Regions from separate parts of the Bradyrhizobium sp. USDA 10063 genome, predicted to be linked through region 1. Evidence: predicted binding sites of a transcription regulator. Region 1 holds the regulator's gene; each other region holds the start of a gene.
What was found. The regulator LexA, encoded in region 1, represses DNA repair genes until DNA is damaged. The targets are predictions, from matches to a motif close to TGTTCNNNNTGTGTTCNG.
Positions count from the first base shown of each region.

Region 2: the regulator LexA is predicted to act here: its motif matches at 6,032-6,049, upstream of ACVJGD_RS07625 (single-stranded DNA-binding protein).
Region 3: the regulator LexA is predicted to act here: its motif matches at 2,619-2,636, upstream of ACVJGD_RS35815 (ATP-dependent Clp protease adaptor ClpS).

Region 1 is NZ_JBSSGP010000002.1:1,316,389-1,326,902, reverse strand. Features, by position in the region: gene ACVJGD_RS08205 (YybH family protein) at 1-174, shown strand, start outside; gene glnA (type I glutamate--ammonia ligase) at 204-1,634, opposite strand; gene ACVJGD_RS08195 (hypothetical protein) at 1,741-1,923, opposite strand; gene ACVJGD_RS08190 (SPW repeat protein) at 2,177-2,539, shown strand; partial or broken gene ACVJGD_RS08185 (MFS transporter) at 2,686-2,885, opposite strand; gene ACVJGD_RS08180 (ComEC/Rec2 family competence protein) at 3,106-5,394, shown strand; gene ACVJGD_RS08175 (hypothetical protein) at 5,403-5,624, opposite strand; gene ACVJGD_RS08170 (hypothetical protein) at 5,778-6,203, opposite strand; gene lexA (transcriptional repressor LexA) at 6,496-7,197, opposite strand; gene ACVJGD_RS08160 (molybdopterin molybdotransferase MoeA) at 7,399-8,610, opposite strand; gene ACVJGD_RS08155 (HAD-IA family hydrolase) at 8,620-9,249, opposite strand.
Region 2 is NZ_JBSSGP010000002.1:1,202,650-1,213,163, reverse strand. Features, by position in the region: gene ACVJGD_RS07650 (HAD-IA family hydrolase) at 1-537, opposite strand, end outside; gene ACVJGD_RS07645 (hemerythrin domain-containing protein) at 666-1,229, opposite strand; gene ACVJGD_RS07640 (hypothetical protein) at 1,529-1,657, opposite strand; gene uvrA (excinuclease ABC subunit UvrA) at 1,727-4,702, opposite strand; gene ACVJGD_RS07630 (outer membrane protein) at 5,014-5,769, opposite strand; gene ACVJGD_RS07625 (single-stranded DNA-binding protein) at 6,209-6,700, shown strand; partial or broken gene gyrA (DNA gyrase subunit A) at 7,104-9,840, shown strand; gene ACVJGD_RS07615 (autotransporter family protein) at 9,882-10,514, opposite strand, start outside.
Region 3 is NZ_JBSSGP010000002.1:7,167,326-7,177,839, forward strand. Features, by position in the region: gene ACVJGD_RS35810 (alpha-ketoglutarate-dependent dioxygenase AlkB) at 161-736, opposite strand; gene ACVJGD_RS35815 (ATP-dependent Clp protease adaptor ClpS) at 860-2,587, opposite strand; gene ACVJGD_RS35820 (Tex family protein) at 2,908-5,232, shown strand; gene ACVJGD_RS35825 (hypothetical protein) at 5,424-6,032, shown strand; gene ACVJGD_RS35830 (response regulator transcription factor) at 6,234-6,926, shown strand; partial or broken gene ACVJGD_RS35835 (sensor histidine kinase) at 7,354-8,289, shown strand; gene ACVJGD_RS35840 (TetR/AcrR family transcriptional regulator) at 8,529-9,776, opposite strand; gene ACVJGD_RS35845 (ABC transporter ATP-binding protein) at 9,776-10,514, opposite strand, start outside.

The DNA.
Region 1 (10,514 bases):
GCGGCGCAGGCCGGCCCGGAGGTGATGAACATGGCCGGCACCGCGACGTTCTTCTTAGGTGAGGGCGATCCGTCTCTCTCAGTCAAGATCACCTGGGTCATGGTCCGCGAAGATGGCGACTGGAAAATCGCCAGCCATCACGTTTCATCGAAGACGCCACTGATTGACCGATAGGCTGGTCACCCGTCACCCGGCGGTCGTCGCTAGATGTCGTAATAGAGGTGGAACTCGTAAGGATGAGGGCGTAGCCGGATCGGATCGACCTCTCTCTTCCGCTTGTAGTCGAGCCAGGTTTCGATCACGTCGGCAGTGAAGACGTCGCCACGGAGCAGGAAGGCGTGATCGCGCTCGAGCGCGTCGAGCGCCTGATCCAGGGATCCCGGCGTCGACTTCACATCCTTGGCCTCGGCGGGCGGCAGGTCATAGAGATTCTTGTCGATCGGGCTGCCGGGGTCGATCCGGTTGTTGATGCCGTCAAGGCCGGCCATCAGCATCGCGGAGAAGGCCAAATAGGGATTGCAGGAAGGATCCGGCGAGCGGAACTCGACGCGCTTGGCCTTCGGGTTCGGCGAATACATCGGAATGCGGCAGCAGGCTGAGCGGTTGCGCTGGGAGTAGACCAGGTTGATCGGAGCCTCATAGCCCGGCACCAGGCGCCGATAGGAGTTCGTGGTAGGGGCGCAAAGCCCGCACAGCGCCCAGGCGTGGGTCAGGAGACCGCCGATGTAGTAGCGGCCAAGCTGGCTCAGCTCGGCGTAGTCGCCCCTGTCGTAGAACAGATTGGTCTCGCCCTTCCACAGCGATTGGTGAACGTGCATCCCTGAAGCGTTGTCCTCGAACAGCGGTTTGGGCATGAACGTCGCGGTCATGCCATGTTGCTTCGCGGTGTTCTTCACCACGTATTTGTAGATCATCAGATGGTCGGCCATGCGGGTAAGCGTGGTGAAGCGCATGTCGATTTCATTCTGGCCGCCGGTCGCGACTTCATGGTGATGGGCTTCGATCTGGATCCCGAGATCTTCCATCGTCAGCACCATTTCGGTGCGCAGAGCCTGCATGCTGTCGGTTGGGGGAACGGGAAAGTATCCCTCTTTCGGGCGCGGCTTGTGACCGAGATTCGGCGTTTCCTCCTTGCCCGTGTTCCAACTGCCTTCGTCGGAATCGATTTCGTGGAAGGCGTAATTGATGCCCTGTCCGTAACGGACGTCGTCGAACACGAAGAACTCCGCCTCCGGACCGAAGTAGCTCGTATCGGCGCGCCCGGTGCCCTTCAGATGGGTCTCAGCCTTCTGCGCGATGTAGCGGGCATCGCGGCTATAGGATTGACCGGTCACGGGGTCGCGGATGTTGCAGATCAACACCAGGGTCGATGCCGGCGAATACGGGTCGAGGAAGGCCGTGGTCGGGTCCGCGACAACAAGCATGTCGCTTTCCTGGATCTCCTGAAAGCCGCGGATCGATGAACCGTCGAAGCCAATGCCTTCGTTGAGAGCATCGATACTCGCCGCGCTCGGTGGGACGGAAAAATGTTGCCACACCCCCGGCAGGTCGGTGAAGCGCAGGTCGATCATCTGCACCTTCTCGTCCTTGATCGCCTTCACGAGATCTTCGGCTGTCGCACATTTGGGAAACATGGCTTCGCTCCTGTCATGGAGAGCCGTATCCTGGAGGCCCCATTGCCGTTCGGCCGCGACCTGCGATGGATCCTGCTCCACGTTCGGTGTCGCCGCGCCGGCAGCTTCAGCTTTGGTGCGGCCCGCGCATCAGCTTCATGGCGTCTTCGATATGCCGCCAGGTTTTGGCGAGTTCGACCTGGCCCTTTGCCTCGAGCTCGATGGCGTTCTGAGCAGCCTCCGCAATGGCCTTGGCGCCATGTGCTTCCAAGAGCTGCCGCGCATAATTGTGGATCTCGATTTCTCGCATGGCGTCATGCTCCTCTCGTTCTGGGCGCAACCGTGAATTCCGGTCGGGCCGAGAGCCGTAGACGTTGACACCTAACTGAGCGCAGCAGTGTGCATCCTGCTGCGGCGCACTTGCAAGAGTGCTTTCCGGGTGATGGGCCGCCGGGATTGGAGAGCGGCCCCGGAGCACTGGCAGCGGCAACACAGCGCAGGTCGGACGGATATCTTTCCAACGGCACCCCCACCATATCCATGTGAGAGGGGAGGTGAGTGTCATGCGCATTCAACACTGGCAGGACGTTGCCAGCTTGTTGGTGGGTGTGTGGCTGGTCGGGTCGCCCTTTGCCCTGGGCTTCGCCGGGGCGGCCGTCTGGATCACCATCGCGCTTGGGTTGGCTGTCATCCTGTTTGCCGTCGAGGCATTTGTCATTCCATCCTATCTGGAGGAATGGGGAGAGATGCTCCTCGGACTGGCTCTGCTGGTTGCACCTTGGACGGTCGGCTACGAGCAGGTCGCGGCAACGGTAAGCAGCGTGCTGTCGGGCGTACTGGTAATTCTTCTTGCAGGCTGGGAGCTGCTGACGGATCGTGAATTCACCACCTGGTGGCACGATCGCTGGCATCACCGAGCCGGCTGAGAAGGTAGGTTGGCCGAGCCATTGGTCCGACCGCTACGCGGCGGCGGGGGCGACGTGCGTCGTCCCCGAGAAACGTCGGCGCGCTCTTGCCGGAAAGTGGACTGCCCCGCCGCGGGACTTGGTGGTCCCGCGGCGAAGCTATCCTGTCACGATGCGGTTCTCGGTTCGACCGGTTCCCAGATGCTGGTCTTGCGCGTCTCCGGCATCAGGAAAACGGCGAGCACGAAGCAGACCGCCGGAACTAGGATCGGACAGATCAGCGCGTAGCCGACGCTGCCGGTGGCGGCGAAAGCCGCCGAGGTGACAACGGCACCAAGCCGCCGCCCCAGCCGTTGCCGATGTGATAAGCCTCTTTCCCATCTGTACGGGCGGAGGCGCGACCGCAGTCCAATCCTCAATGGGACTGCAGCCTTACGAGACTTTCGGCTCAATCGGGCTTGAGGCCGACGGAAGAAGCCGGTGCCGGGATTGGGAGCGCTCCGGCAGGATGTTCGCATCTGTTCCGCTATCCCGCGGATACCTGCTTCCGGTAGTTTCGCAGAAACAGGGGTAGTCCAGGGCGCAGGATGTCGGACGAGGGCAGGACGCCGGGCGGCAGGCGCGGCTATGCCGGCACCTGGCCGCCACGCGAGGCGATCGCGTCGGCGGGTGGGTATGCCCCGATCAGCGTCGGCGCCTGGCCCCCGATCATCGAGACATTGCGCCAATGGGCCCGTGCCGAAGCGGGCGCCGGGCGGCTTCTGCCTTGGGTGCCGGTCGCGTTCGGCAGCGGCATCGCGCTTTACTTCGCCGCCGACCATGAACCGGTGCTGTCGGTCGCGGTGATCGTCGCGATCGCGCTGTGCATTCTCGCATTCCTGCTCAGGCGGCGGCAGGCGTTCGTCGTCGCCGTCATGATTGCCGCTGTTGCTGCGGGCTTTGCGGTTGCTACCTGGCGAACCGCGCGGGTCGCGCATGGCGTGCTGGCGCGGCCGCTGTTTTCGGTCTCGCTCACCGGATTTGTCGAGACGCGCGACATCCGAGAGCGGACCGATCGTTTCGTGCTGCGGGTGGCGAGCATCGAAAGCCAGCGCGGCGCGCCGAAGCTCGAGCGTATCAGGCTTTCGGTGAAGAAGGGCACCGCCCCTGAAGTCGGCAGCTTCGTCGAATTGAAGGCGCGGCTGCAGCCGCCGCTCTCGCCTTTACGGCCCGGCAGCTATGATTTCGGCCGCGATCTCTATTTCCAGGGCATCGGCGCCTCCGGTTTCGTACTCGGCGCGATCAAGACGACGGCGCCGCCGGAAGGCCGCGGATTTGCGCTGCGCTATGCGGCGTTCATGCAGGGCATGCGCGATGCGATCGACGCGCGCATCCGCAACGTGCTCGAGGGCGACAATCGCGCGATCGCGACCGCGCTCCTGACCGGCCGGCGCGACGCAATCTCCGAGCCGGTGAATGACGCGATGTTCGTCTCGGGGCTCGGCCACGTGCTGTCGATCTCGGGCTACCACATGGCCGTGGTCGCGGGCGTGGTCTTCTTCGCGGTCCGCGCGTTGCTTGCGCTGTTCCCGGTGCTCACCGTGGGCTTTCCAATCAAGAAATGGTCCGCCGCCGCCGCGCTTGTGGCGGCCGCCTTCTATCTGCTGCTGTCGGGGGCCGAGGTCGCGACGCAGCGCTCGTTTTTCATGACGGCAGTGGTGCTGATCGCGGTCATGGTCGACCGCCGCGCGGTCACGTTCCGGACGCTCGCGGTCGCGGCCATGATCGTGCTCGTGATCGCGCCGGAAGCGCTGGTGCATCCGAGCTTCCAGATGTCGTTTGCGGCCACCCTCGGGCTGGTGGCGCTGGTGCAGATCGGCATGCCGCATCTGTTCGCCGCTCCCGATCATTCTACGACCGCGCGGATTGCGCTGTGGGGTGGGCGGGAGGTCGCGATGCTGCTGCTGGCGTCGCTGGTGGCGGGGCTTGCGACCACGCCCTATGCCGCCTTCCACTTTCACCGGGTGGCACCCTTTGGCGTGCTCGCCAATCTCGCGGCGATGCCGGTGGTGTCGGCGCTGGTGATGCCGGCAGGGCTGCTTGGCCTCTTGGCGATGCCGTTCGGCTTCGACGGCGTGTTCTGGGCGATCATGGGCACCGGCATCGACTGGATGATCGTGGTCGCGCAATGGGTCGCCGCGTTGCCGGGCGCGGTCGGCCGCATTGGTGCGTTCGGGATCGGCCCTCTGATCGCCGCGAGCCTCGGCATCATCCTGCTCGGGCTGTTGCGCACGCCGCTGCGCTTCGTCGGCGCGGCCGTGCTTCTCATTGCGGTGGTCTGGGCGGTGAGGGCGCCCCAACCGGACATCCTGATTTCCGGCGACGGCCGCCATGTCGCCGTGCGCGGCGGTGACGGGCGACTGCACCTGATGCGGACCGCGAAGGACGCGTTCCTCGCGAAGGAGTGGCTGGCTGCCGACGCCGATGCCCGGGCCGCAAGCGATCCCTCGCTCACCGAGGGTGTGTCGTGCGATGAGGGCGGCTGCGTGAGCCCTGCAGCGGGCGGCGCGTTCATTGCCCTCACGCAGCGCGCTGAGGCGCTTGCGGACGATTGCGAGCGGGCGGTGCTGATCGTGACGGCAAGGCCCGTTCCGCAGGGCTGCACCGCGGCGGTCATCGATGCCGAGCGCCTGCGGCGGCAGGGCGGGCTGACGCTGCGGCGGAACCGGAACGGCTTCGTCATCGACGCGGTCAGGCCCGCCGGCCTCGACCGGCCGTGGTCCCCCGCGATGTCAGGCGAAGGCGAGCCCGAGACCACGATCCGAATCCAGGGAGCACCTGCGCCGCGCGCGATCGATGCGACCCCGTCCGAATCCGACCTGCAGCCAGAAGACTGAGCGCCCCGTCAATCTCCGCCGGCGCTGGCCGGCAACTCGAACGCGCCGAGTCGAAACTCGTCCGGGCTGCCTGAACGCGAAGGCATTTGAACGAGCGTAAAGGTCGCATCCGGATATCGCTCCCAGATGGCAAGATCTTCCGCTGCCACGGTGAGCCAGCCGAACCTGAACATGTACCGGCCCGGCTCGGCCACGCGTCCGGCTCTTTGCCATGTGATCTTGGTGACCACCGATCACGCCCCCTCGGCGAAATGAAGCACTCGTTCAACACAAAATCACACGCGCCCCCGGATGTGCCCTCCGGGGCCGCTCAAAACACTTTGCTTGTCGCTCGCGGCAACGTTCCGCCGGCCGAAACCGGCGGCGCACGCTGCGCGAGGCCGTCAGCCCATGAACAGCGGGTTCGGCGCCGGGCGCTGCTCGACCACCTTCTGCGCCGGCTCGACAACATGATGCGTCACGGGCAGTTGCAGCACGGTCGCCCGCTGCCCTTCGCAGAGCTGGGTCACCAATACATGGCTGCCATCGGGGAATTCGATAGCGTCGTGGTGACGATCCCGAATATGCGGATCGATCTGGTTGAACTTGCCGACGCGGAAGCCGGTCGTCTTGGTCCAAATCCAGCGATTGTCGTAACGGACGTTGTCAGCGAACGCGAGTTCGGTCCCGGGAAGCATGCAGACCGCGACCGTCGGATCGCTTTCCGAAGCGAAGCCGCGGGTCGAGGTGCCGCGGAAGGTGGTGGTGATGAGCGTCTCTCCAACCTGGGCGGGACGCGTCGCCACGGCATGCAGGCTATAGTCACACATCGGATTGCTCCTCATTCGAGATAGCCGACCCGGGCCTGGGAGAGGCGCAGGCCTCTATCAGAGTGGACGATAACTTATAAGCCTCTGCTTCGTTCTTGGCATTTGTACGGCCCACGCCTTGTGTCCGTTCACAAACACGATAGCGAGGCGCTGCCGTACGTTGCCTCGCACAGAATAGCCCCGGCGGCGAACTACCGGGACTCATATTCTAATCATTCTAAGTCGTTCTTGTCAGCGTCTCGCATGAACAAAGTACCCACCCAAGTACCAGACGGGCTGCTGTGCCGGACGCTCAATACTTGCGATAAAGCCCGATCAGCTTGCCCTGGATCCGCACCCGGTTCGGCGGCAGGATGCGGACTTCGTAGGCGGCATTGGCAGGCTCGAGTGCGATCGAGGCGCCGCGGCGACGGAAGCGCTTCAGCGTAGCTTCCTCCTCATCGATCAGCGCCACCACGATGTCGCCGGTGTTGGCGGTCTCGTTGCGCTGGATCAGCGCCATGTCGCCGTCGAGGATTCCGGCCTCCACCATGGAATCGCCACGCACCTCGAGCGCGTAGTGCTCGCCGGAGCCGAGCATGTCGGGCGGCACGCTGATCGTGTGGCTGCGGGTCTGCAGCGCCTCGATCGGCGTACCCGCCGCGATCCGGCCCATCACGGGGACCGCGACGGGACGGTTGCCATCGTCCTCGGCCACGGCCGTGCTGCTCGTGCGCTTGCCGAGCGTGCCTTCGATGACGCTCGGCGTGAACCCGCGGCGGCCGTTGCCGGCCGCCGAGAGCTCGGGCAGCTTGATCACCTCGATCGCGCGGGCGCGGTTCGGCAGGCGACGGATGAAGCCCCGTTCCTCCAGCGCCGTGATCAGGCGGTGGATGCCGGACTTCGAGCGCAGGTCGAGTGCGTCCTTCATCTCGTCGAAGGAAGGAGGCACACCGGCCTCTTTCAGCCGTTCGTTGATGAAACGCAGAAGTTCATACTGTTTGCGCGTAAGCATCGCGAGCATTCCCCCGGTTGGTAGCGTCGTTCGATCCGAGACTTGAGAAGAGCTGATCTCGGGAGCCACGCACTCCCATTCGTAGACAGCGAGTTTCGAAACAAATCATGAACGGACACTATATGTTCGATATGTGTTCCGCAACCACTTAATTTCAGGTGAACGCGATTGGAAATGCTCCCGTACGTGCTGGTCGCGGCTTCATTCAGGCAATCGGAGAATGTCGCAGGGGGCGCCTTTCGGCGCCGCCGGCGCGAATGGCGGACGGATCACAAGTGCCTGCGCCGCAGTGAGATTCCCGAGCAGCGAACTGTCCTGCCGGGTGACCGGCGTTGCGATCAGCGTGCCGTCGGCGCGCTCTTCGAGCAGCGCACGAAGATAGTCTTCGCGCTGATCGTTGGCGGCGAGATCGCGGCCGAGCAGGGCGCTTTTCCTGACGTGATGGATCGCCGAGCGGCCGAGCAGGGCCCGAATCAACGGCACCAGGAACAGGTAGGCGCAGACATAGGACGACACCGGATTGCCGGGCAGGCCGATCACCCGCATCGCGCCGAGCCGGCCATGCATCATCGGCTTGCCCGGCCGCATCGCGATCTTCCAGAACGCCATGGTGACACCCTCGGCCTCGAGCGACGGTTTCACGAGGTCATGGTCGCCGACCGAGGCGCCGCCGGTGGTGACGAGGATATCGGCGCCCGCGGCATGCGCGCGGCGGATGCCTTCGGTGGTGGCGGCAACCGTGTCCGCGGCGACCCCCAGATCGATCGTTTCGGCGCCTTCCGCGCGGGCCAGCGCCCGCAGCGCATAGCCGTTGGAATAGACGATCTGGCCCGGACCCGGCGAGCTGCCCGGCATCACCAGTTCGTCGCCGGTCGCGAGCACGGCGACCTTTGGCCGGCGCCGCACCGCGAGTTCCGGATAGTTCATCGACGCCGCCAGCGACAGCGCGCGGTCGGTCAGCCGGCTGCCGCGCTGAAGCAGCACGTCGCCTTCGCGGAAATCGATCCCGGCGGGCCGGATATGCCGCCCGGCGATGGCGGCCTCGGTGATGGTGATGTGATCGCCGTCGACCCTGGTGTCTTCCTGGATCACGACGGCATCGGCGCCAGCGGGAATGACGCCACCGGTGAAGATCCGCGCCGCTTCGCGCCGGCCAAGTTCCCGATCGAACGGCCGGCCCGCGGCGACTTCGCCGATCACCTTCAGCCGCGCGCTGAGATCGGCGGCATCGGCTGAGCGCACCGCATAGCCATCCATCGCTGACATCGCCAGTGGCGGCTGCGTGCGCCTCGCTGCGACGTCATGCGCGAGGGTGCGGTGACAGGCAGCATCGAGCGCGACCATCTCTTCCGTCAACGGTTCCACGCCGGCGAGAACAGCGGCTAGCGCATCGGCGACCGGCATCAGGGCCACGGGCAACTCCTAAATTCCGAGTGCGAGAAGCGCGTTCGTCACATCATCTGACGATGTGACGTGAATGGCGTTAAGGCCTGCCGCTCGTGCGCCGCGGATGTTCTCGGCGGAATCGTCGAAGAACACGATGCGCGAGGCCGGCACGCCGATCGCCTTCACCACGTAATCATAGGCTTCCGCATCGGGTTTCCGAAACCCGATCGTCGACGAGAAGAATATCTGGCGGAAGTGGCCGAGCACGTCCGAATAGGCTGTCGAGAAATGCTCGATATGGGGCGGATTGGTGTTCGAGAAAGCATAGAGCGGCAGGCGCACCTTGGCGCGCGCCAGGTGCTCGGCGATTCCTGGCATCTCGCCGGCGAAGATCGCGTTCCAGCCTTCCAGGAACTGGGCGTCGGAGATTTCGATGCCGAGCGACTGCCGCAGGCTTGCGAAGAAGGCGGCGTCATCGATCTTGCCGACCTCGTGATGCCTGTAACTCTCGTCCATGACAAAGCGGGCGGCGAGCTCGGCGGGCTCGCAGCCGGCATGGCCGGCCCAGATGGTCATCACCTTGCCGAAATCGATATCGAGCACGACGCGGCCGAGATCGAACAACAGGACGTCGGCGGAGCCGGGGGAGAGGGACGGTTGGGTCATGACGACGGTGGTGTACGAAAATCCTGCGACCACGGCAATGTCGTCAATGGCAACCGTCGGCAACGGTCACGCACACCGCTGTCGTCCCTGGAAAGCAGGGACCCGTAACCACAGCGAGGCGTTGTTGCGTGAGCACAAGCGGTTACAGCGGAGCACATCACGACATCCTGTGGCTATGGGTCCCGGGTCCCGGCTACGCCAAGGGCTTCGCCGCGGCGCGCAAGGCCGGGACGACGTGGGGTGAGATTCGGATTCAAACAGCGGAGAGGATGTGAGTTCGCGTTCTCGCGGCGCTTTGCGCCCGAGGTTTGCGTACCGTTTCACCCTCTCATCAATCAGAGGGCGCAGGGAAAGCCGGGTGCCGGTTGCACCCGTGGGCCCCGTGCAACAAAAAGCACGGGGGTAGGACCACAGGTCAACCGAAGCAACTCCGGCTTTCCCTGCGCAGTGGTTTACGGCTTACTTCGTGCTCTTCCCGGTGACCGGGCTTTCTTGCCACCGTCATCTCTCGCGCAAATTTTGTTTGCGCAAAAAACTTAGCGCCAGCGTCGGGGCGCCAGAACCACACGACTTCGCCGTCCGCGGATGTTGCGTTCGTCTGTCGCAACAGCCGCGTCCACCGCATCTCACCGCAACGTTCGTGACGATCGCGATCCGCCCCTCATCTGGGTGAGACGCGCGGAGTTAAATCACTGATTTGCCCGACGGCGAAAGCGGAATATTTTTCGCTGATAGTCTGGACAGACTTTTGGTGATTTGCCCGTCGGGTTGATTTGTCGCACCCAAACTAACCACATCGTCATTGCGAGCGACGCGAAGCAATCCACAGCGCCACAAGCGGAGACATGGATTGCTTCGCTCCGCTCGCAATGACGGGGCTGTCATTCCGGGGCGATGCGTCAGCATCGAGCCCGGAATCCATTTCACCGCTTGCGCTTGTGGCCCAATGGATTCTCTGATGTGCAATTGCACATCATAGCTCGCGACTTCGTCGCGCCCCGGAATGACAGCGGAGGTTTTGGCGCGCCACTCGCGCCGCATGCCGGCATAGAATGGCGTATGTTCACGCCCCTCGGCCTCTTCCCGAAGCTCCGATCGAGGGGTTAAAGTGCCTTTCTGATGCTTGGGAGCGGGTATGCGACGGCGTGAGCTTTTGACGCTTGCGGTCGTCGAAGGGTCTGGCGCGCGGCCGACAGGCGCGCCGAGGGCGGTGCGAATGGAGGACACGATTGCCGCGAATGCTCCACCTCGCAAAATGCGCCCCT
Region 2 (10,514 bases), 110 kb from region 1:
CCACGACACGGCGCCGCATGCGATGCCGACGGCGCGCGCGGCTTCGATGTCGCGGGTTTCGTCGCCGATCGAGATCACCTGTGACGGCGCAACACTGGCGCGCTTGAGGACGCGGCGGAATTTTGTGGCCTTGCCGAAGATCGAGGCGCCGCAGTCGAACCAGGAGAACAGCGCTGCGGACTCGCCAAGCAGGCAGCGGGCGTTCGCCTCACTGTCCGAACTGACCAACGCCAGCTTCAGGCCGCCATCGCTCAGCGCGCGCAGCATGGTCTCGGTACCAGGAAACAATGGGATATCGGCCAGATGCTCCGCCTTCAGCCGCCGCATATGCTGCGCGATGAAGGGAATCTGCCACGTCGGCACCCCGAGCCGCGCGACGATCTCGCGCGAGCCCGCATGCCGTAGATCTTCGATATCTTCGTCCGCCACCCGGCGGAAGTTGAACCGATCGGCGACATCGTTCACGTGGCGCAGGAACCAGCCAAAGCTGTCGGCGAGCGTTCCGTCGAGATCGAAGATGGCCAAGGAGTGGGGCATTGGGCGCAACAAGGGATAGCACGCCCGCAGGGGACTGCGAAATTCACAAATGAAAAAACTGCGGCAAGAATGCGCCTGCGGCGAACATTGAACTCTCGCCGTGCATGCCGCTCAGAGAAATAACCGCACTAATGCCGTTCGGCTTCTGCCTCTTGCTCGAGCTGCAAAATATGGGCTCGGAGTGCGTCGAACCTGGCTTCCGTGGCGTCGCTGAACAGCGGATCCTTGTGAGGGGACAAGGCTGACGCGATTTCGGTCCAATCGTCGGGCTGCAATGCGTTCAGGGCGGCGGGGAAGAAATCACGATCCTCCATCATGATGTGATGCCGCTCGTGTTGCAGGAAATCGCGAACGATCCGGTCCACCTCCTGACGAAGGACTTCGCGATCGGCGAGCACGCCGTCGACCGCATTGGCGACGCGGCGCAAGCGCTCGGCGCCTTGCCGGTGCTCATGCGCCAGATCGCCGATTTTGGCAGCGGCGGCGGGATCGCGAGTTTTCAGCTTGGCGAAGACACGGTCTTCCTGAGCATGGTGGTACATTTCAGTATAGACTTCGAAATAGGCGATGATGGCGCGGATGACCTCGTAGTCCGGTCGGCCCGAGCGATCGAAAATATCCAGCTCGTGCTCGAGGACGGCAAGCAGCCGTTCAATATTGCGGTGCTCTTGGCTTAGCAGATCGATGATCATTGCGATGATCCACAGGGGTGAACCATCGCAGAAAATAGGCGCTAAAATCGTCGGGGTATTTGCGCTAGATCAACGTCGGAACCGATTTGCGCCGGAACTGCGACCGACACATCGGAAAACCGCTCACTCCGCTGCTTTGGCAGCGAGAGGGCGAATTACGCTTCGCTAGTCTGTCCTGCGCACCGAGACTAGAGTAGCTATCTCATTCATGTCATTTTCGTCGCCAGTTATTGACAGCCCGACGTAGGTCTCAGATTCCACGTCAACGGTCTTTCCCCGCAGCTCCAATTTTGCGGTTTTCAGTTCTTGAGAGCCAACGACCGACCAATCAGCACCGAGCGTTTTGCACCCAAATCGCGCATTACGCCTGCGAGAATGCTTCGAAGATTATCATCATACTCATTTCCTAGTACGATGGTCTTGGTCATCAATATTGCCCCGGAATCCAACTTCGTCTTCGGCAACGGAAAAATGGGCTGAGCAAGTGAGCTCCAGCCTCACTCCGCCGCCTCGCTCGCGCTGCTCTTGCGTGGCTTGCCCTGTGCCTTCTTCAGCACCGGCGCCAGGGATTTTCCCGTATAGCTCCGCGGCGCTTTCGCGATGTCCTCCGGCGGGCCCCAGGCGACGATTTCGCCGCCGCCGTCGCCGCCTTCGGGGCCGAGGTCGATGACCCAGTCGGCGGTCTTGATGACTTCGAGGTTGTGCTCGATCACGACGACCGTGTTGCCCTGGGCGACCAGTTCGTGCAGCACCTCCAAGAGTTTAGCGACGTCGTGGAAGTGCAGGCCGGTGGTCGGCTCGTCCAGGATGTAGAGGGTGCGGCCGGTGGCGCGCTTTGAAAGTTCTTTTGCCAGTTTGACGCGCTGGGCTTCACCGCCCGATAGCGTTGTCGCCTGCTGGCCGACGTGGATGTAGTCGAGGCCGACGCGGTGCAGGGTCTGGAAGGTTTCGCGCACGCGCGGCACCGCCTTGAAGAAGTCGGCGGCTTCTTCCACGGTCATGTCAAGCACGTCGGCGATCGACTTGCCCTTGAACAGCACTTCCAGCGTCTCGCGGTTGTAGCGCTTGCCCTTGCAGACATCGCAGGTGACGTAGACGTCCGGCAGGAAGTGCATCTCGATCTTGATGACACCGTCGCCCTGGCAGGCCTCGCAGCGGCCGCCCTTGACGTTGAAGGAGAAGCGTCCCGGCTCGTAGCCGCGCGCCTTGGCTTCGGGTAGGCCGGCGAACCATTCGCGGATCGGCGTGAAGGCGCCGGTATAAGTCGCGGGGTTGGAGCGCGGGGTGCGGCCGATCGGCGACTGGTCGATGTCGATGATCTTGTCGATGTGCTCGAGGCCCTCGATGCGGTCGTGCGGGGCGGCGGCTTCGCTCGCATTGTTGAGCTTGCGTGCGATCGCCTTGTAGAGCGTGTCGATCAGGAGCGTCGACTTGCCGCCACCGGAGACGCCGGTGATGCAGGTGAACAGCCCCAGCGGAATCTCCGCCGTGACGTTCTTCAGATTGTTGCCGCGGGCGTTGACGACCTTGATGGTGCGGCGATGGTTCGGCGGCCGCCGATCGGGGATCGGCACCGAAAGCTCGCCGGTGAGATATTTGCCGGTCAGCGATTTCGGATTGCGCATGATGTCTGATGGCGTGCCCTGGGCGACGATGTGGCCGCCATGCATGCCGGCGCCGGGGCCGATGTCGAGCACGTAATCGGCCAATCGGATCGCGTCCTCGTCATGCTCGACCACCACCACGGTGTTGCCGAGATCGCGCAGCCGCTTCAGCGTATCCAACAGCCGCGCATTGTCGCGCTGGTGCAGGCCGATCGAGGGCTCGTCCAGCACATAGAGCACGCCTGTGAGCCCCGAGCCGATCTGGGAAGCCAGGCGGATGCGCTGGCTTTCGCCGCCGGACAAGGTGCCGGAGGAGCGGGACAGCGTGAGATAGTTGAGGCCGACGTCGAGCAGGAAGGTCAGCCGCTCGCGGATCTCCTTCAAGACGCGGGCGGCGATCTCGTTCTGCTGCGCGTTCAGCGCCTCCGGCACGGTCTCGAACCACTCGCCGGCTCGCCTCACCGAGAGGTCGGCGATCTCGCCGATATGCTTGCCACCGATCTTGACGCACAGCGCTTCCGGCTTGAGGCGATAGCCGTTGCAGGCGGCGCAGGGGATGTCGGTGAAATACTTCGCTAGCTCCTCGCGCGCCCACTCGCTCTCGGTCTCGCGGTAGCGGCGGTTGATGTTGGTGATCACGCCCTCGAACGGCTTCTTGGTGTCGTAGGCGCGGACCCCGTCCTCGTAGGAGAACTTGATCTCGTCATCGCCGGAGCCGTGCAGGATCGCGTCTCTCGTTTTCTTGGCCAGGTCCTTCCACTTGGTGTCGAGCGTGAACTTGTAATGCTTGCCGAGCGCGGTCAGCGTCTGCAGGTAATAGGGCGAGGAGGACTTTGCCCACGGCGCGATCGCACCCTTGCGCAGGGACAGATCCTTGTCGGGAATGACGAGGTCCTCGTCGACATGCTGCTCGACGCCGAGGCCGCCGCAGGCGGGGCAGGCGCCATAGGGATTGTTGAACGAGAACAACCGCGGCTCGATCTCGGGAATGGTGAAGCCGGAGACCGGACAGGCGAACTTTTCCGAGAACAGTATCCGCTCAGGCCCGCTCTTGTCGTGGATCTTGGCGGTCTTCTTCTTTTCCTCGGCGGGTGCCGCCGCCGGCGCATCGGCGAATTCGATCACGGCGAGACCTTCGGCGAGCTTCAGCGCGGTCTCAAAACTTTCCGCGAGCCGCTGGCCAATGTCGGGGCGCACCACGATGCGGTCGACGACGACGTCGATGTCGTGCGGAAACTTCTTGTCGAGGCTCGGCGCTTCGGCGAGCTCATGGAAGGTGCCGTCGATCTTGACGCGCTGAAAGCCCTTCTTGAGATATTCGGCGAGCTCCTTCCGGTACTCGCCCTTGCGGCCGCGAACGACCGGCGCCAGCAGATAGAGGCGGGTGCCTTCGGGCAGCGCCAGCACGCGGTCGACCATCTGCGAGACGGTCTGGCTCTCGATCGGCAGCCCCGTGGCCGGCGAATAGGGCACGCCGACGCGGGCCCAGAGTAGGCGCATATAGTCGTAGATCTCGGTGACGGTGCCGACGGTGGAGCGCGGGTTCTTCGAGGTGGTCTTCTGCTCGATGGAGATGGCGGGCGACAGGCCGTCGATCTGGTCGACATCCGGCTTCTGCATCATCTCCAGGAACTGGCGGGCATAGGCCGAAAGCGATTCGACATAGCGGCGCTGGCCCTCGGCATAGATGGTGTCGAAGGCGAGCGAGGACTTGCCGGAGCCGGACAGGCCGGTGAACACGACGAGCTTGTCGCGAGGAATCTCGACGTCGATGTTCTTGAGGTTGTGCTCCCGCGCGCCGCGGATGGTGATGGCACGCGTTGAGGAGCCGGCGGGTTGTTGGCGCTTCGCCCTGAGCACTTCATCCATATCGGCAATTCCAGGCGCTTGTAAGCGCGCCACGTTACGGGCGCGCGTCGTCGGAAATCCGTACCACGGCGCCGATGGGGTGATGCTGGAACATAGGAAGAACGCGCGATGATTTCCAGTGCCTAGGACGAATCATCAACGATTTGTTTCTGGTCGTATTTTTTTTCGTGCAGCTTTGGCAGTAGCTGGCAGCAAGAGCGCGCTCGCGCGACCGGAGCTTCCCGGATGAACGGCTCGGAAGTAGACGGCTCAAAAAACAAAAAGGCCGGCGCAAGGCCGGCCTTTTCTAAGATTGATATCCGATCGCGAGATCAGTACCGCCCGACGAGTGGGGCGCCACCGAAGCCGAACTTGTAGTTCACGCGGACGGTGACCATGTCGACGTCCTGACTGACATTCTCGGTGGTGAAGAGCGTGCCGACCGGGCCGGCGAAGCCGTTATTGATGAAGTCGTAGGAACGATCGCCCAGGAAGATGTGGTCGTACTCGACGCCGACCGACCAGTTCGGCGCGAAGCCGAATTCGACGCCGGCGCCAACCACGGCACCCCAACGGGTGTCGTTGACGTCGTTGGTGATCGGGAAACCAGTGGCGGTGTCGAGGACGCGGTAGCGATTTCCGGTCACGGCCGCACCGCCCTTGACGTAGAACAGCACGTTGTTGGCGGCATAGCCGATCTGGCCGGTCAGCAGGCCGAAGGCGTCGATCCTCGACTCGTTGGTGTCGATGCCCGTCAGCAGGCTGATGTTGCTGCCCTTGAAATCGGCCCAGTTGCCCTGACCTTCGACGCCGAACACCCACGTGCCGGTCTGCCAGCGATAGCCGATCTGACCACCAGCCGTGCCGCCGTCCGCGTCGTGGCAGCCATCGCCGAAGCCGATGACGTCCCAGCACGTGCGGCTCGTTCCCCAGCCGCCGTTGCCGCCGATATAGAACCCGCTCCAGTCATAAACGACGGCGACGGGCGCCGGCGGTGCCTTGGTATAAGGGCGCGCGGCAAGATCGGCAGCCGACGCTGGCGCAGCCAGCGCAACCAAGGCAACCGTTCCAAGCAAAAACTTCTTCATCGTAGCTCTCCAGCCTTTGTTCGCTTCAATTGGTCCCGAAGCGTTACGGTATAAGGACGCGAGCGCCGCGCCGTCGTTTTAGGCATATACCCCGATTCAACCGGAAATACCGTCGCCGAAAGGCAACACTTAACGGCGAAGTGCGGATAACATAAGTTAATGATTTGCTTGTTATTTTCGGGAACCCGGAGATCGATTTCGGGTTCCATTCCCGCCGCACCAAATTTAGGCCACGATATTGCCATGATTACGTCAGGTTGTGCGGAACAAAACTGGAACAATGGCGCGGTTGGTGCTATATGTGGATAACCGCGGGATGGACGGGAATGGCTGCGCCGGCGGGCGTATAGGGTCCGGCAGCGATGTAAGATGTGGTTAGCGAAGACTGAACGTGGCGGCCGTGCAACCGGCCGGCCCAGTGATTGAGTGGAGAGCGGCGATGGCGGGAAGTGTGAACAAGGTCATTCTGGTGGGCAATCTCGGCAAGGATCCGGAAATCCGGCGGACCCAGGACGGTCGTCCGATCGCCAATCTGAGCGTCGCGACCTCCGAGACCTGGCGCGACCGGGCCACCGGCGAGCGCAAGGAAAAAACCGAGTGGCATCGCGTCGTCATCTTCAATGAGGGGCTCGCCAAGGTCGCCGAGCAATATCTGAAGAAGGGCGCCAAGGTGTATATCGAGGGCCAGCTTCAGACCCGCAAATGGACCGATCAGAGCGGGGTCGAGAAATACTCGACCGAAGTGGTGCTGCAGGGCTTCAACTCCAACCTCACGATGCTGGACGGCAGGGGCGGTGGCGGCAGCTTCTCCGACGACATGGGCGGTGGCGGCGGAGATTTCGGGGGCAGCGGGCCTTCCAGTTCCGCGCCACGCCGCGCGGTGCCGGCCGGCGCCCGCAACAGCGACATGGATGACGACATTCCGTTCTGATCGACGGGAGCACCCTTGGAGGGCGTCGTGAGGATAAGAAAATTCCCTTCCGTGATTGAGGGATGGGATGAACTTATCCTCTTGAATGACTGCAGATAACCTCATCAAGCCATTGATGCCGCGTGATCAAGCGCGGCGAGCATCCTTGCGGTCTCGGCTAATGTGAATCGTGAGGAAATCGAGCTAACCGCAGTGGCGCTCCAACGCGGCCCGCGGTCACGGCCTTTGCCTCCGACGCGCCCTTGCTTCGCTCCGAGACGGGGTTCCCGCGGAGCGCGCGTCAACCCCGTAAGTCTATGAAAAAACGAAGGGAAAAACCGGTCGCCGGGACCCGTTCCGGGGTGGTTATCGGGCCGCCGATACGCTATATGATTCCCCAGTAGAACCGACCCGGATTCCCCCTTTGGCAGACCCCGAAGACGACAAGCCCGGCGAGCCGCCGGAGCCCTCAGACATTCGTCCCGTTTCCATCCTCGACGAGATGAGGAAGTCCTACCTCGATTACGCCATGAGCGTGATCGTGGCGCGGGCGCTCCCCGATGCGCGCGACGGGCTGAAGCCCGTCCACCGCCGCATCCTGTATTCGATGTACGACCAGGGGCACACGCCGGATAAGAAGTACGTCAAGTCCGCGCGCGTGGTCGGCGACGTCATCGGTAAGTATCACCCGCACGGCGACCAGTCGATCTACGACGCCATGGTGCGCATGGCGCAGGATTTTTCGATGCGCGTGCCGCTGATCGACGGCCAGGGCAATTTCGGCTCGGTCGATGGTGACCCGCCGGCCGCCTATCGATACACCGAAGCGCGCCTGACCCGGGCGGCAGAGGCCGTGCTGGCGGATATCGAGAAGGACACGGTCGACTTCCAGCCCAACTACGACAACACCGAGCAGGAGCCGTCGGTCCTGCCGACGCGGTTTCCGAATCTGCTGGTCAATGGCGCGGGCGGCATCGCCGTCGGCATGGCCACCAATATCCCGCCGCACAATCTCGGCGAGGTCGTCGACGCCTGTGTGGCGCTGATCGACAACCCGGCGCTCACCATCGACGAACTCATCAACATCATTCCGGGACCGGATTTCCCCACCGGCGGCATCATCCTCGGCCGGCAGGGGATCCGCTCATCCTATCATCTCGGCCGCGGCTCGATCGTGATGCGCGGCAAGGTCGCGATCGACACCCTGCGCAAGGATCGCGAGGCGATCATCATCACGGAGATCCCGTACCAGGTTAACAAGGCGAACATGGTCGAGCGGATCGGCGAGCTCATCCGCGAGAAGAAGATCGAGGGTATTGCCGACCTGCGCGACGAGTCCGACCGCGAAGGTTTCCGCGTCGTGATCGAACTGAAGCGCGAGGCGATGCCGGACGTGGTGCTGAATCAGCTCTACCGCTTCACGCCGCTGCAGACCAACTTCCCGGCCAACATCCTGGCGCTCGATTCCGGCCGCCCGCAGCAGATGAACCTGAAGGATCTGCTGACCATCTTCGTCGCCTTCCGCGAACAGGTGGTGACCCGGCGAACCAAATATCTGCTCGGCAAAGCGCGCGACCGCGCCCACCTCCAGGTCGGTCTGGCCATCGCCGTTGCCAATATCGACGAGGTCATCCGCGTGATCCGCACCTCGCCGAATCCGGCGGCCGCGCGCGAAACCCTGATGTCGCGCGACTGGCCGGCGCGGGACGTCGAGGACATGCTCACGCTGATCGACGATCCGCGCCACCGGATCAACCCGGACGGCACCATCCGCCTTTCGCTGGAGCAGGCGAGAGAAATCCTCGATCTCCGCCTGCAGCGCTTGACCGCGCTCGGCCGTGACGAGATCGGCGAGGAACTCACCAAGCTCGCGGCCGAGATCTCCGACTATCTCGACATCCTGCGCTCGCGCGCCCGCGTACAGGCGATCGTCAAGACGGAGCTCGCCGAGGTGAAGGCGGAGTTCGCCACCCCCGCGCAAGACGGTCATCGTCGAGCAGGAAGGCGAAATGGAGGACGAGGACCTGATCCAGCGCGAGGACATGGTGGTGACCGTGTCGCACGCCGGCTATGTCAAGCGCGTGCCGCTGTCGACCTATCGCGCCCAGCGCCGCGGCGGCAAGGGCCGGGCCGGCATGCAGACCCGCGACGAGGATTTCGTCAGCCGCGTGTTCGTGGCCTCCACCCACACGCCGGTCCTGTTCTTCTCCTCGCGCGGCCAGGTCTACAAGGAGAAGGTCTGGCGATTGCCGATGGCCGCACCGAACGCGCGCGGCAAGGCATTGATCAACATCCTGCCGCTGGAGCAGGGCGAGCGCATTACCACCATCATGCCGCTGCCGGAGGACGAATCCTCCTGGAGCAATCTCGACGTGATGTTCGCCACCACAGGCGGCAACGTCCGCCGCAACAAGCTGTCCGACTTCATCGACGTCCGCCGTTCCGGCATCATCGCCATGAAGCTGGAGGAGGGCGAGGCGATCGTCGACGTGCAGATCTGCACCGAGCATGACGACGTGCTGCTGACCGCCGCCGGCGGCCAGTGCATCCGTTTCCCCGTCACCGACGTGCGCGTCTTCACCGGCCGCACCTCGATGGGCGTGCGCGGCATTTCGCTGGCCGAAGGCGACAAGCTGATCTCGCTTGCGATCCTGCGCCATGTCGAGACGACTTCGGACGAACGCTCGGCCTATCTGAAGATGCGCCGCGCGGTCGCGGGCGAAGCGGCCGCCGAGGAGCCGGCGGAGACCGAGGCCGAGGAGACAACGGGCGCGATCCAGCTCTCGCAGGAGCGCTATGTCGATATGTCGGCGCAGGAGCAGGTGGTGCTGACGGTGTCCGAAAACGGCTACGGCAAGCGGACCTCGTCCTACGAGTACCGCACCACCGGCCGCGGCGGCAAAGGCATTGTCGCGATGAGCGTCAACAGCCGCAACGGCAAGCTGGTAGCTTCGTTCCCGGTCGAGGAGGCCGACCAGATCATGCTGGTGACCGACAAGGGCCAGTTGATCCGCTGCCCCGTCGGAGACATCCGCATCGCCGGCCGCTCGACCCAGGGCGTCATCGTGTTCGACACGGCCGACGACGAGCATGTCGTTTCGGTCGAGCATATCGGCGACGACAGCGAGAATGGCGAGAACGGCAACGGGAACGGCCAGTAATCAGTAGCGCGGGTCGCTTCGCTTCACCCGTGCTACGAACTTCACCAGCTCCAGCGAAAACCAAGATCGTCACGCAGGCCGTCATGGCGGCTGTTGTCGGCGGTCTTGTCGATGACGAACTGATAGCCGAGCTGGCTGTAGAGACTGACGCTGTTGTCGAGCTTGGCGGTCAGTCCGGCGAAGACTTCGGTTCGCGTCGATTCGTCGAGCAACCGCACCTGGTCGAAGCCGAAGCTGGTGGTCGCCTGCGCTCCCCAGCCGCGCCAGAAATTCACGCCTATATAGGGCTGCCAAAGCACGCCGTTGTGGCCCTCGATGGTCCATTTGCCGCGCAGGCCGAGCCGGCCGGTCGGGCCTGATGTCGTACCGAGACCAACATTGCCAAGACCGTCATTGGCGTCGTTGAAGGTGATCTGCTGCCAGATGATCTGCGCCTGCGGTTCCAGCACGAAGTCGGGTCCAAGCGGCAGCGGGATCGGATAGCCGAACTCCAGCGACGAGGCGAAGCCAGAGCCATCGGCCGGCAGTTGCGCGGACCGCGTGGTCGCGAGGCCCCGGTAGATCGTGCCCTGCATGATCGCGTCGATGTACCAGCCGGTCGGACCGTAGTGGGTCCAGTAGCCGCCGAAGGTATAGGCATCGAGCGAAACCGTGCCGGTCCGTGTCAGCATGTA
Region 3 (10,514 bases), 5.9 Mb from region 1:
ACCTCTCCCATAGGGAGAGGTTGCGCCCAACGGGTCGCGCCAAAGGCGCGCCCGATGACAGGCTCCGGCGCGGGTGAGGGGATCTGCTCTATCGAGGGACCGGGACCCCTCACCCGGCGCCGCGCGCCGACCTCTCCCTATGGGAGAGGTAAAGTGCCGCTCAGTCGCGCATCGTGCGCAAGGTGATGGAGTAGCGCGGCGCTTCGACGGCTGGGATGCTGTGCTCCCAGACCTGCCGTGCGGCGCCGGAGAGCAGGTAGATCGAGCGAGGCTGCGCCTCCAACGTGAAACGCTCCCACTTGTCGCCGGCCGGGCGGCGGAAGCGGAACTTGCATGGTGATCCCAGCGACAGCCCGAAGATCCGGTCGAACTGCGGCTTGTCGCGGTGCCAGCCGATGCCGACGCCGGTGTCGTATTCGGTGCAGAGCACCTGGGCGACTTCGGTCTGTGGCCCGCCGAAGGCCTCGACCCGCTCGATCACGGGGCCAAGCCAGTCCGGGATGACATTGGCTTCGCGCAGCCGACGCTCCGTGTAATCATAGCGGAAGCCGAACGAGGCTACGCGCCGCTTGCCCTGATATTGCCCGAACTGGAACGGTTGCAGCGGAAGCGCCGCGATGCGCGCGATCAGTTCCTGCTCGACTTCAGGCAAAATGAAATCGGCGGCATAGCGCAATCCCTCCGGTGCGGCGGGCACGGAGGAATTGTCGGCAAACAAAGCAAGCTGCTCGGTCAAGCCGGCGGTCCTTATCTCGGCATAGCAGGGTCGGTCCTTGATATAGGGCGGAACAGCGCGGCGTGAAGGGGCCGCCGATCGCATCGCCGGACCAGGTGCGGCGGCCCTTCACGCGGGCGCGCGTCACTCCGCAGCCATTTCCTGCGCACCGCCGAGCAATTTGACATTGAGCCGGCCGCCGGCAAACAGCATGTCGTCGAGCGCCTCGTCGATGTCGGCTGATATCAGCGACATGCCGCCGTCGCGCGCGATGCTGGCCTGCGCGAGGCGCCGCATCAGCTCCTTGATGAAGGCGGCGCTGACGCCCTCCGTGCGTCGCACCGCTTCATCGACGATGCTTTCATCAAGCGGCAGGTTCCTGCCATAGAGCCGCACGAGCTTGCCGCGGCCGATCGCATCCGGCAGCGGCACCTCGATCGCCTGGTCGATGCGGCCGGGACGGCCGGCCAGCGCGCTTTCGAGCTCTTCCGGCCGGTTGGTGGTGAGCACGAACAGGATGTCGGCGTCCTCCTTCAACCCGTCCATCTCGTTGAGCAGCTTGTTGAGCAGCGATTCCTCGCACGGGCCCATCAGCTCGCGGTCGCTGGCGATCAGGTCGACGTCTTCGATCACGACCATCGTCGGCTGCAGCAGGCGTGCCAGATTCATATAGGATTCGAGCAGCCCGATCTGCTCGGCGGTGATGATCAGTGTCGTATGTCCCGGCAGGTTGGTGGCGAGATAGCGGATGGTGTGAGTCTTGCCGGTGCCCGGCGGCCCATAGAGCAAGATGCCCTTGCGCGTCGACTGGCCAAGCCGGCGCAGCGCGTCGCGGTTGCCAACAAAGTTCAGAACGTTGCGTTCAAGCAGTCTTAGCGTCGGTTCGGGCAGGATAACGGCCTCGCGATCGACCGGCGGTAACCGGTGCACCGTTACTCCCCTTGAACGTCCGCGATACTCGGCTCCGCCGTCGAGCGAAAGAATCTTGCCGCGATAGGACCGCGCTGCCTGCACCGCTTGCTCGAGCTCCGAAAAGCAGCTCTGGACGAAGGCGTCGCCGGCTGCGCCGGTCGGCACCGCGATCTCGATGCGGATCGCGTCCTCGTTACGGGACTCGCGATAAATGGACAGCAGCACCGCGTAGCGAAGCTCGCCGGCGCGGCACAGCCACAATCCGTTGTTAAGACATTTCACCGCCGCCGGCTCGCCGACATCGACTTCATAATATTGCGGCGGCGCGATCACCGGCGCATTGCGCCCGTCGTTCATCAATCCTGCAAAAGTCAGCGTCTCGTAGCGATATTCTTCGTGAACGCCGAAGAAGTGGATCGGTGAGGAGAGCAATCGATCCAGCGCGGCCTGAACGTCCGCACGCATATGACCTGGAAAGCCGCGCGCCCGCGTCACGAGCTGGTTGCGGGGAATGCCGGCAAAATGCCAATCAACGGCGACGTATGTGTATCTGAATTCCTCGCCCTGCAATTTTTCGGATGCATCCCTTGCCGCGAGCAGGCAGTCGCTGCAGAGACAGGCGATCTTGTCGTCGAGCTGCACTTCCTGCACCGGCGGGGGCGCGCCGCACAAATCGCAGGGTCCGGTGGTCCTCACCGCTTCGCTGGTAATCTGAAGACGATGACCGGCCGCATTGATGCGCTGTTGCGCGGTTTTCCATAGCGCGGCCGCGACGCGGGACGGATAGGGGCCGCAGGTAGCGCTACCCTGCTGGTCGATCTCGGCCGCGAACACGATCGCCTCCCGTTCCGACTTGCCGAACACGGCGCGCAAGAGTTCTCTGACGAACTCCCGGGGCGTCTCATCATCATTGTGGAAGACAAATTGAAACGATTCGGCGCCAGTATACCCGTCGTCCATGAAATGCCTCATTCGCGCAACTTAAGATCGAAAGAACAAAGAAAGAACATCATGAAACCAGATGCGCGTCAAGCCGGCCAAATCAAAAAATGCCGAGAGGCTTCGCCACGGACGTCAACAGGAAGTGCCGCGCAACGCTTTGCATTCGACACATCTTCGGCAGATTGACGGCGCACAGACTGCGGACACCGATTCGCTCGCGCGACTGTGCTTGTGAACTGCCTCTCGCCGCGGCTTGATCAGATCGGCGGGCATGGTCCATAAGCGGCGTCCTCGCGACCGGCGGTTCGGTTGCTTCGGAAGTGGTTCAGGGGAATTGCGTGGCAAAGATTCATCAGCAGATTGCGCAGGAGCTTGGCGTGCGCGAGCAGCAGGTCGAGGCGGCCGTCACGTTGCTCGACGGCGGCGCCACGGTGCCGTTCATTGCCCGCTACCGCAAGGAATTGACCGGCGCGCTCGATGACGCGCAGTTGCGCACGTTGGAAGAACGGCTGACCTATCTGCGCGAGCTGGAGGAGCGCCGCACCGCGATCCTCAATTCGATCCGCGAGCAGGGCAAGCTCGACGCCGCGCTCGAAGCGCAGATCATGGCCGCCGACAACAAGGCGCGCCTGGAGGACATCTATCTTCCCTACAAGCCGAAGCGCCGCACCAAGGCCGAAATCGCCAAGGAGGCCGGGCTCGAACCTCTGTCCGAGCTGTTGCTGACGCAGCCGCAGCATGATCCGAAGACCCAGGCGAAGACCTTCGTCGACGCCGAGAAGGGCGTGGTCGACACCGCCGCAGCGCTCGAAGGCGCGCGCGCGATCCTGGTCGAGCGCTTCGACGAGGATGCCGATCTGATCGGCGCGCTGCGCGAGGAGGTGTGGGCGAACGCGCGCATGGTCTCGGCCGTGCGCAAGGGCAAGAAGACCGAAGGCGAGAAGTTCAAGGACTATTTCGACTTCAGCGAGCCGCTGCACAAGCTGCCGTCGCACCGCATCCTGGCCCTGTTCCGCGGCGAGAAGGAGGAGATTCTCGACCTGCAGATGCAGCCGGAGGCGGAGCCGCCGGCGGCCGGCGTGCCCAGCGCCTATGAATTGAAGATCATGAAGCGTTTCGGCATTTCGGATCTCGGCCGCGCTGGCGACAAATGGCTGATCGAAACCGTGCGCTGGGCGTGGCGCACCAAGATCCAGGTGCATCTCAACATCGATCTGCGCATGCGGCTATGGACCGCGGCGGAGACCGAAGGCGTGCGGGTGTTCGCCTCCAACCTGCGCGATCTCTTGCTCGCGGCGCCGGCCGGCGCGCGTGTGACGATGGGGCTCGATCCCGGCTATCGCACCGGCGTCAAGGTCGCCGTCGTCGATGCGACTGGCAAGGTGCTGGCGACCACCGCGGTCTATCCGCACGAGCCGCAGCGGCAGTGGGACGAGGCGCTGGCGATCCTCGGCAAGCTCGCGATCCAGCATCGCGTCGACCTGATCGCGATCGGCAACGGCACCGCCTCGCGCGAGACCGATAAGCTCGCGACCGAACTGGTGAAGCGCCTGCCGGATCTGAAGATGACGAAGATCGTCGTCTCCGAGGCCGGCGCTTCCGTTTATTCGGCCTCGGCCTATGCGTCCGAGGAACTGCCCGGGCTAGACGTCACCATGCGCGGCGCGGTGTCGATCGCGCGGCGCCTGCAGGATCCGCTTGCCGAGCTCGTGAAGATCGATCCCAAGGCGATCGGCGTCGGCCAGTATCAGCACGATCTCGGCGAGAGCAAGCTCGCACGCTCGCTCGATGCCGTGGTCGAAGACTGCGTCAATGCCGTCGGCGTCGATGTCAACACCGCCTCCGTCCCGCTGTTGTCGCGGGTGTCGGGCATCGGGCCGGGGCTCGCGCAAAGCATCGTGCAGCATCGCGACTCGAACGGCCTGTTCAAGTCGCGCAAGGCGCTGAAGGAGGTGCCGCGGCTGGGGCCGAAGGCGTTCGAGCAATGCGCCGGCTTCCTGCGCATCAATGACGGCGAGGATCCGCTCGATGCCTCGGGCGTGCACCCGGAGGCCTATCCGGTGGTGCGCCGGATTCTCGCGGCGAGCAAGAGCGACATCAAGGCGCTGATCGGCAACAGCGAGATCGTGCGCCAGTTGAAGCCGCAGTCGTTCGTCGATGAGACCTTCGGTCTTCCGACGGTCACTGACATTCTGCGCGAACTGGAGAAGCCCGGCCGCGATCCCCGTCCGGCGTTCAAGGCCGCGGTGTTCAAGGAGGGCGTCGAGGAGATCAAGCACCTCAAGGTGGGCATGATCCTCGAGGGCACAGTCACCAATGTTGCCGCCTTCGGCGCCTTCGTCGATATCGGCGTGCACCAGGACGGGCTGGTGCATATCTCGGCGATGTCCAAGAACTTCATCAAGGATCCGCGCGAGGTCGTCAAACCCGGCGACATCGTCAAGGTCAAGGTGATGGAGGTCGAAGTCGCCCGCAAGCGCATCGGGCTGACGCTGCGGCTCGACGACGAGACCGGCAAGAAGGACTCGAAAGGCTCATCTCGTGACAGTTCTCGCGGGCCGATGACGTCGTCCGCTCCCCGCAAGCCCGGGGCGCAATCCGGCGGCGCCTTTGCCGACGCCTTCCGCCGCGCCAGCGAGAAGAACGGCAAGCCATTGCGGTAGTGCTTGATCCGGCTCCCGCGAGAGCGGGAGAGATTCCGTCGCTCGCCTTTATCAGGATCAGGCACGGAAACTAACTTCCGTGTCAGAATCTGTCACCTTTGTCAGTTGAAGTCGAAGGAGCGTTTAGCTCTCCTGATCCTCATCTTGTTGCGACGTGATGCGTCGCTGCAATTCAACCATGGAGGAATCGGATGAAGAGCAAGCTCGTCAATGGCCTCATCGCAGGTGCGCTCACGACCGCGCTTGCGCTGGCATCGCCGGCCTTCGCTCGCAGTGGCTTCGGGGGCGGTGGCTTTCACGGCGGCGGCGGCGGCATGGGCGGAGGCTTCCGCGGCGGTGGCTTCGGAGGCGGGATGCATGCCGTGGGTGGAGGAGCGCGTGTCGGCGGCATGGGCGGAGGGATGCGTGTCGGCGGCATGGGCGGAGGAGCGCGCTTCGGCGGGATGGGCGGGGGTCCGCGCTTCGGCGGGATGGGCGGGGGTCCGCGTTTCGGCGGAGTGGCCGCGGGTCCGCGTTTCGCCGCCATCGGCGGAGGTCCGCGTTTTGTGGGCGGGCGGTTTGCCGGTACACGGTTCGCGCATGCTGCATTCTCGCCGCGCTTCTCGGGCGCTGCCTTTCGAGGCGCCGCCTTTCGGCATGGCTTCCATCATCGCTTCGTCCGTCACCGCTTCAATCGCTTTGCGTTCATCGGCGTGCCCTTCGCCTACGCTTCCTACGGCGGCTACTACGACGACTGCTGGCGCCGGGTGTGGACGGGATATGGGCTGCAGTGGGTCAATGTCTGCGGTTACGACTACTAGCTGCCGAACTTCGGTGTGATGGTCGCGGCACGGCACCTTCCGGCGAAGCCACGCCGGGTCGGCCTTGGGCGACCGTCACATTCATGTGAGCCGCCCTGCGCAACCATCGGCGTACGATAGGCGTCTCTGACAAAGCCAGCTCCGCGACGTCCTGTTCCGCGGAACGTCGCGCGCTCTTGGCCAGTCATTCGGAAGAACACCATGACGGCAGGTCATCGCCGCATTCTGGTCGTCGAGGACGACCCGGAAACCGCCGGCCAGCTCGCCGAGCAGCTCACGAGCAGCGGCTATGAGGTGGATCTGGCCGCGAGCGGCGGCGAGGCCTTGCGCCGCGGCGCGTCTTGCGACCATGCCGTGATCACGATCGACCGCATGCTTCCCGACATCGACGGCATCACGGTCATGCGTCAGTTGCGCGACGGTGGCGTCGCTGCCCCCTTCCTGATCATCAGCGCGCTCGGCGAGGTCGATGACCGCGTGCGCGGCCTGCGCGCCGGCGGCGACGATTACCTGGTCAAGCCTTTCTCCTTTGTCGAATTGCTGGCGCGGCTGGAAGCGCTCGGCCGGCGTAGCGAGACCATCGCCAAGGACACCATCCTGCGGGTCGGCGATCTCGCGATCGACCTGATCTCGCGCACCGCCAACCGCCGCGGCAAGGACCTTCCGCTGCTTCCCAAGGAATTCCAGCTTCTGGAGTATCTGGTCCGCAACGAGGGCCGTGTCGTCTCCCGCGCGATGCTGCTGCAGCATGTGTGGGATCTTCACTTCGATCCCTCGACCAATATCATCGACGTCTATGTCGGACGCGTGCGTCGCAAGGTCGACGATCAGCAGGCCTATCCGCTGATCCATACGGTCCGCGGCATGGGATACTGTCTCCGTGCTCCTGGCTGATACACTGAGGTCAACGACCTTCAGGCTGGCGCTGATCGCGATCGCGACCTTTGGCGTGATCGCCTCCGCTATCTTCATCTATGTCTATCTGTCTACCGCCTCTTTCGTGCGCGGCCGATCGGATCAGGCCATCAGGGACGAATATTCCGATTTGCGCGGCGCCTACGAGCGATCGGGACGCGAGGGGCTGATCGAGCTGATCCGAAATCGGATAGCCGACAGCAGTTCTGCAGACGATGTCTATCTTCTCGTGGATTCTGCCTCGGCCGTTCTTGCCGGCAATCTCGACAAATGGCCTTCGGCGGCCACAGCCGCGCGCGAATGGACGGAATTTCGTGCGCCTCATCGGCCAGATGCGGCAAGCCAGTCCCTGTTTCGTGCCATGTCTTCAACCTTGCCGACCGGCGATCGTCTGCTGGTCGGCACTGACATCAGCGACCTCGACAGCTTTGCCGCAAAGATCAAGGCGGCCGTGATCGCGATCATCTTCCTGATGTTTGTGGTTGCGGTGGTGGCGAGCATCCTGGTCACGCAGCGGACGGTCGGGCGGATAGAATCGATCAACGCGATCAGCCGGGCCATCATGCAGAGCGGTCTCGACAAGCGCATCCCGCTGCGCGGCAGCCATGACGAATGGGATCGCGTGGCGGAGAACCTGAACTTGATGCTCGACCGCATCGAAGCCTTGATGGGAGACGTCAAGCAGGTGAGCGACAATGTCGCCCATGATCTGCGGACGCCGCTCACCCGGATGCGCGGGCGGCTGGAGAAGGCCTATCACGGCGAGCGTATCGGCGGGAACGATCAAGCGCTGATCGGCGACACGATCGCAGACCTCGATGCTGTCCTGGGGATGTTTGCGTCGATCACGCGGATTGCGCACATCGAGACCCAGGCGCGCAAGGGCGCGTTTCGCACCGTGAACCTGGTCGAGATCGCAAGCGAGGTCGTCGAGCTCTATGACGCTGCGGCGGAGCGCGACGGCACCGATCTCTCCATAACCGGCGAACGCGAGGTGCTGGTGACCGGCGACCGCGATCTGCTGTTCGATGCCATCGCCAACCTCGTGGACAACGCCATCAAGCACGGTCGCGCCGGCGGCAGGATCGTCGTTGCCTGCGAAAACGTCGATGACGGGGCCGCCATTGCGATCACCGATGACGGGCCCGGAATTCCTCCTTCCGAGCGCGACCATGTCTTCAAGCGGTTCTACCGGCTCGAGCAGAGCCGCTACACGCCTGGAAACGGCCTTGGACTGAGCCTCGTCGCCGCCGTGGCCCACCTTCATGGCGCCCGGATCGAGCTGCGCGATCATTCACCGGGTCTTCAGTTCAAGCTCTGGTTCTCGGCGCCGGCGCGTTAGAGCATGAGCCGATCAGATTGAGGTCAAGCCGCGATGAAGCTGCGCTCCCTCTCCCGCTTGCGGGAGAGGGTTGGGGTAGGGTTGGGGTGAGGGTGTTTCCACGATGGGACTATCCGTGCAGAGAGAGCCCCCACCCGGCGCTTCGCGCCGACCTCCCCCGCAAGCGGGAGAGGTGAAGCGAGGTCGCGGACAGGCCGATTCAACCAAGTGGCATCATGCGCTAACGGGGGGCCGAGCTCTCAGTCGACAACAGGCCCGTGAAGAGGGGACGCACGTAGAGCCGAACCGCGGTCTCCGAGGTGATGCCAGGCGCCCACCGCTCCAGCTCGGATGCTGCATTGACCATCGTCGAGACGAGCTGCGCGGCAATGGAGGCGTCGAGCAGGCGGACCTGGCCCTGCTCCATTCCTTCGACGATAAACCTGCCGAAACGTTCGGTGAGGCGGTTGAGCCCGGCCTGGGCATCCTTTCTCTGGCCGAGGGGTAGGGCGCCCCCAGGCGGTAATGCGCAGCAGGGGGCCCTGATCGGAAAGCTGAAAGCGGACCAGCTCGCGCGCGCTCGTGCAGAGGCGAGCCCAGCCGGAGGGGCTGCGCTCGATGGCGAGCGACTGCATCCTCCGGACCACGTCAAAGGTCCGCTCGAAACAGGCGATGATCAATTCGTCCTTGCTCGCGTAGTGATGATAGAACGATCCCTTGGTCAGGTTGAGGCTGCTCGCGATCCTTTCCAGCGATGCGCCGCGATAGCCCTGTTCGTTCACCATCATGGTGGCCGCGCGCAAAAACGCCTTCGGGACGACGTCCCGTGCGGTCGCAGCCCGCGGCCAGCCGAGCTCGGGCGCTCCGCCTTCCCGCCAGGATTTGGGGGACCGGGCCAGGCCGTCGATCAGGATCGCAGACATCCTTTCGGCCGCAGGGCGATAGTCGGACGGCTCATAGCGCGAGATCCACGCCCGCATCATGTTGACGAGCGACAGCAGGAGGTGGGTCCGGGCATTTCGCGACATGCGATCTTCCGCGGACTCGGTGGATGGAAGCAGCGAGCGCACGCTGCGGAACAGATCGTTGTAGGCGTCGAACACGCGACGCGCATGAGAGCCGGTCAATGCGCGGATATCGTTGAAGAACACCAGCTCGTCCCGCGCGCCGGTGGCGATTTCCGCCAGGAGATCGGCGTAGCCGCAGACGCAGCTGCGAATTCTGTCTTCCGGTCGGCTCTCCCGGGCCGCGTCGAGGACCACGTTCCTGGTTGTTTCTATCGCCGCGAGCAGGCATGCGGCCGCGAGGTCTTCCTTGCGGCGATAGTAGTAGGTGATGCTGTGGGTCAGCAGCCCGACATCCCCGGCGATCTCGGCCAAGGTCGCGCCCTTCAGGCCGTCGCGGTTGAACAGGCGCGCCGAGGTTCCGATGATCGCCTCGCGCCGCTTCAGGTATTTCTGCGTGTACGGAGCCGGATCGCTGCGCCGCGTCGACTTGCTGGGCGGCATTATGAAGCGGCCATGTCGTGGAGGTGGCAGGCGACGGCCCGGCCGGCACCGAGGTCGCGCAACGTCGGATCCTCGTGCCGACAGCGATCCATCGCAAGCGGACAGCGCGTGTGGAAGCGACAGCCGGACGGAGGATTCATCGCGCTCGGCACCTCGCCCGAGACCGGAACACGCTTGCGGGCGGCCTCGACGACGGGATCGGCGACCGGTACGGCCGCAAGCAGCGCCTGGGTGTAAGGATGGAGCGGCCTCCGATAGATCTCGTCCCGCGCCGCGATTTCGACGATCCGCCCGAGGTACATCACCGCGATGCGGTCACTGACGTGGCGGACCACGGCAAGGTCATGGGCGATGAACAGATAGGCTATTCCAAGCCGTTGCTGCAGCTCGACGAAGACGTTCACGACCTGCGCCTGGATCGAGACATCGAGCGCGGAGACCGGCTCATCGCAGATGATGAGCGCAGGCTCGAGGGCCAGCGCGCGCGCAATGCCGATCCGCTGTCGTTGGCCGCCGGAGAATTCGTGCGGGAAGCGGTCGGCCATGTCAGGCAGCAGGCCGACCGTCCGCATCAACTGGGCGATCCGTTGATCGAAGGCCTTCCTGTCACTGGCCAGGCCGTGAACCTCGAGCGGTTCGCCGATGATATCGCGAACCTTCATGCGCGGATTGAGCGATCCGAACGGATCCTGATAGACCATCTGCATGCGCCGGCGCAGCGGACGCAGACTGGACTTG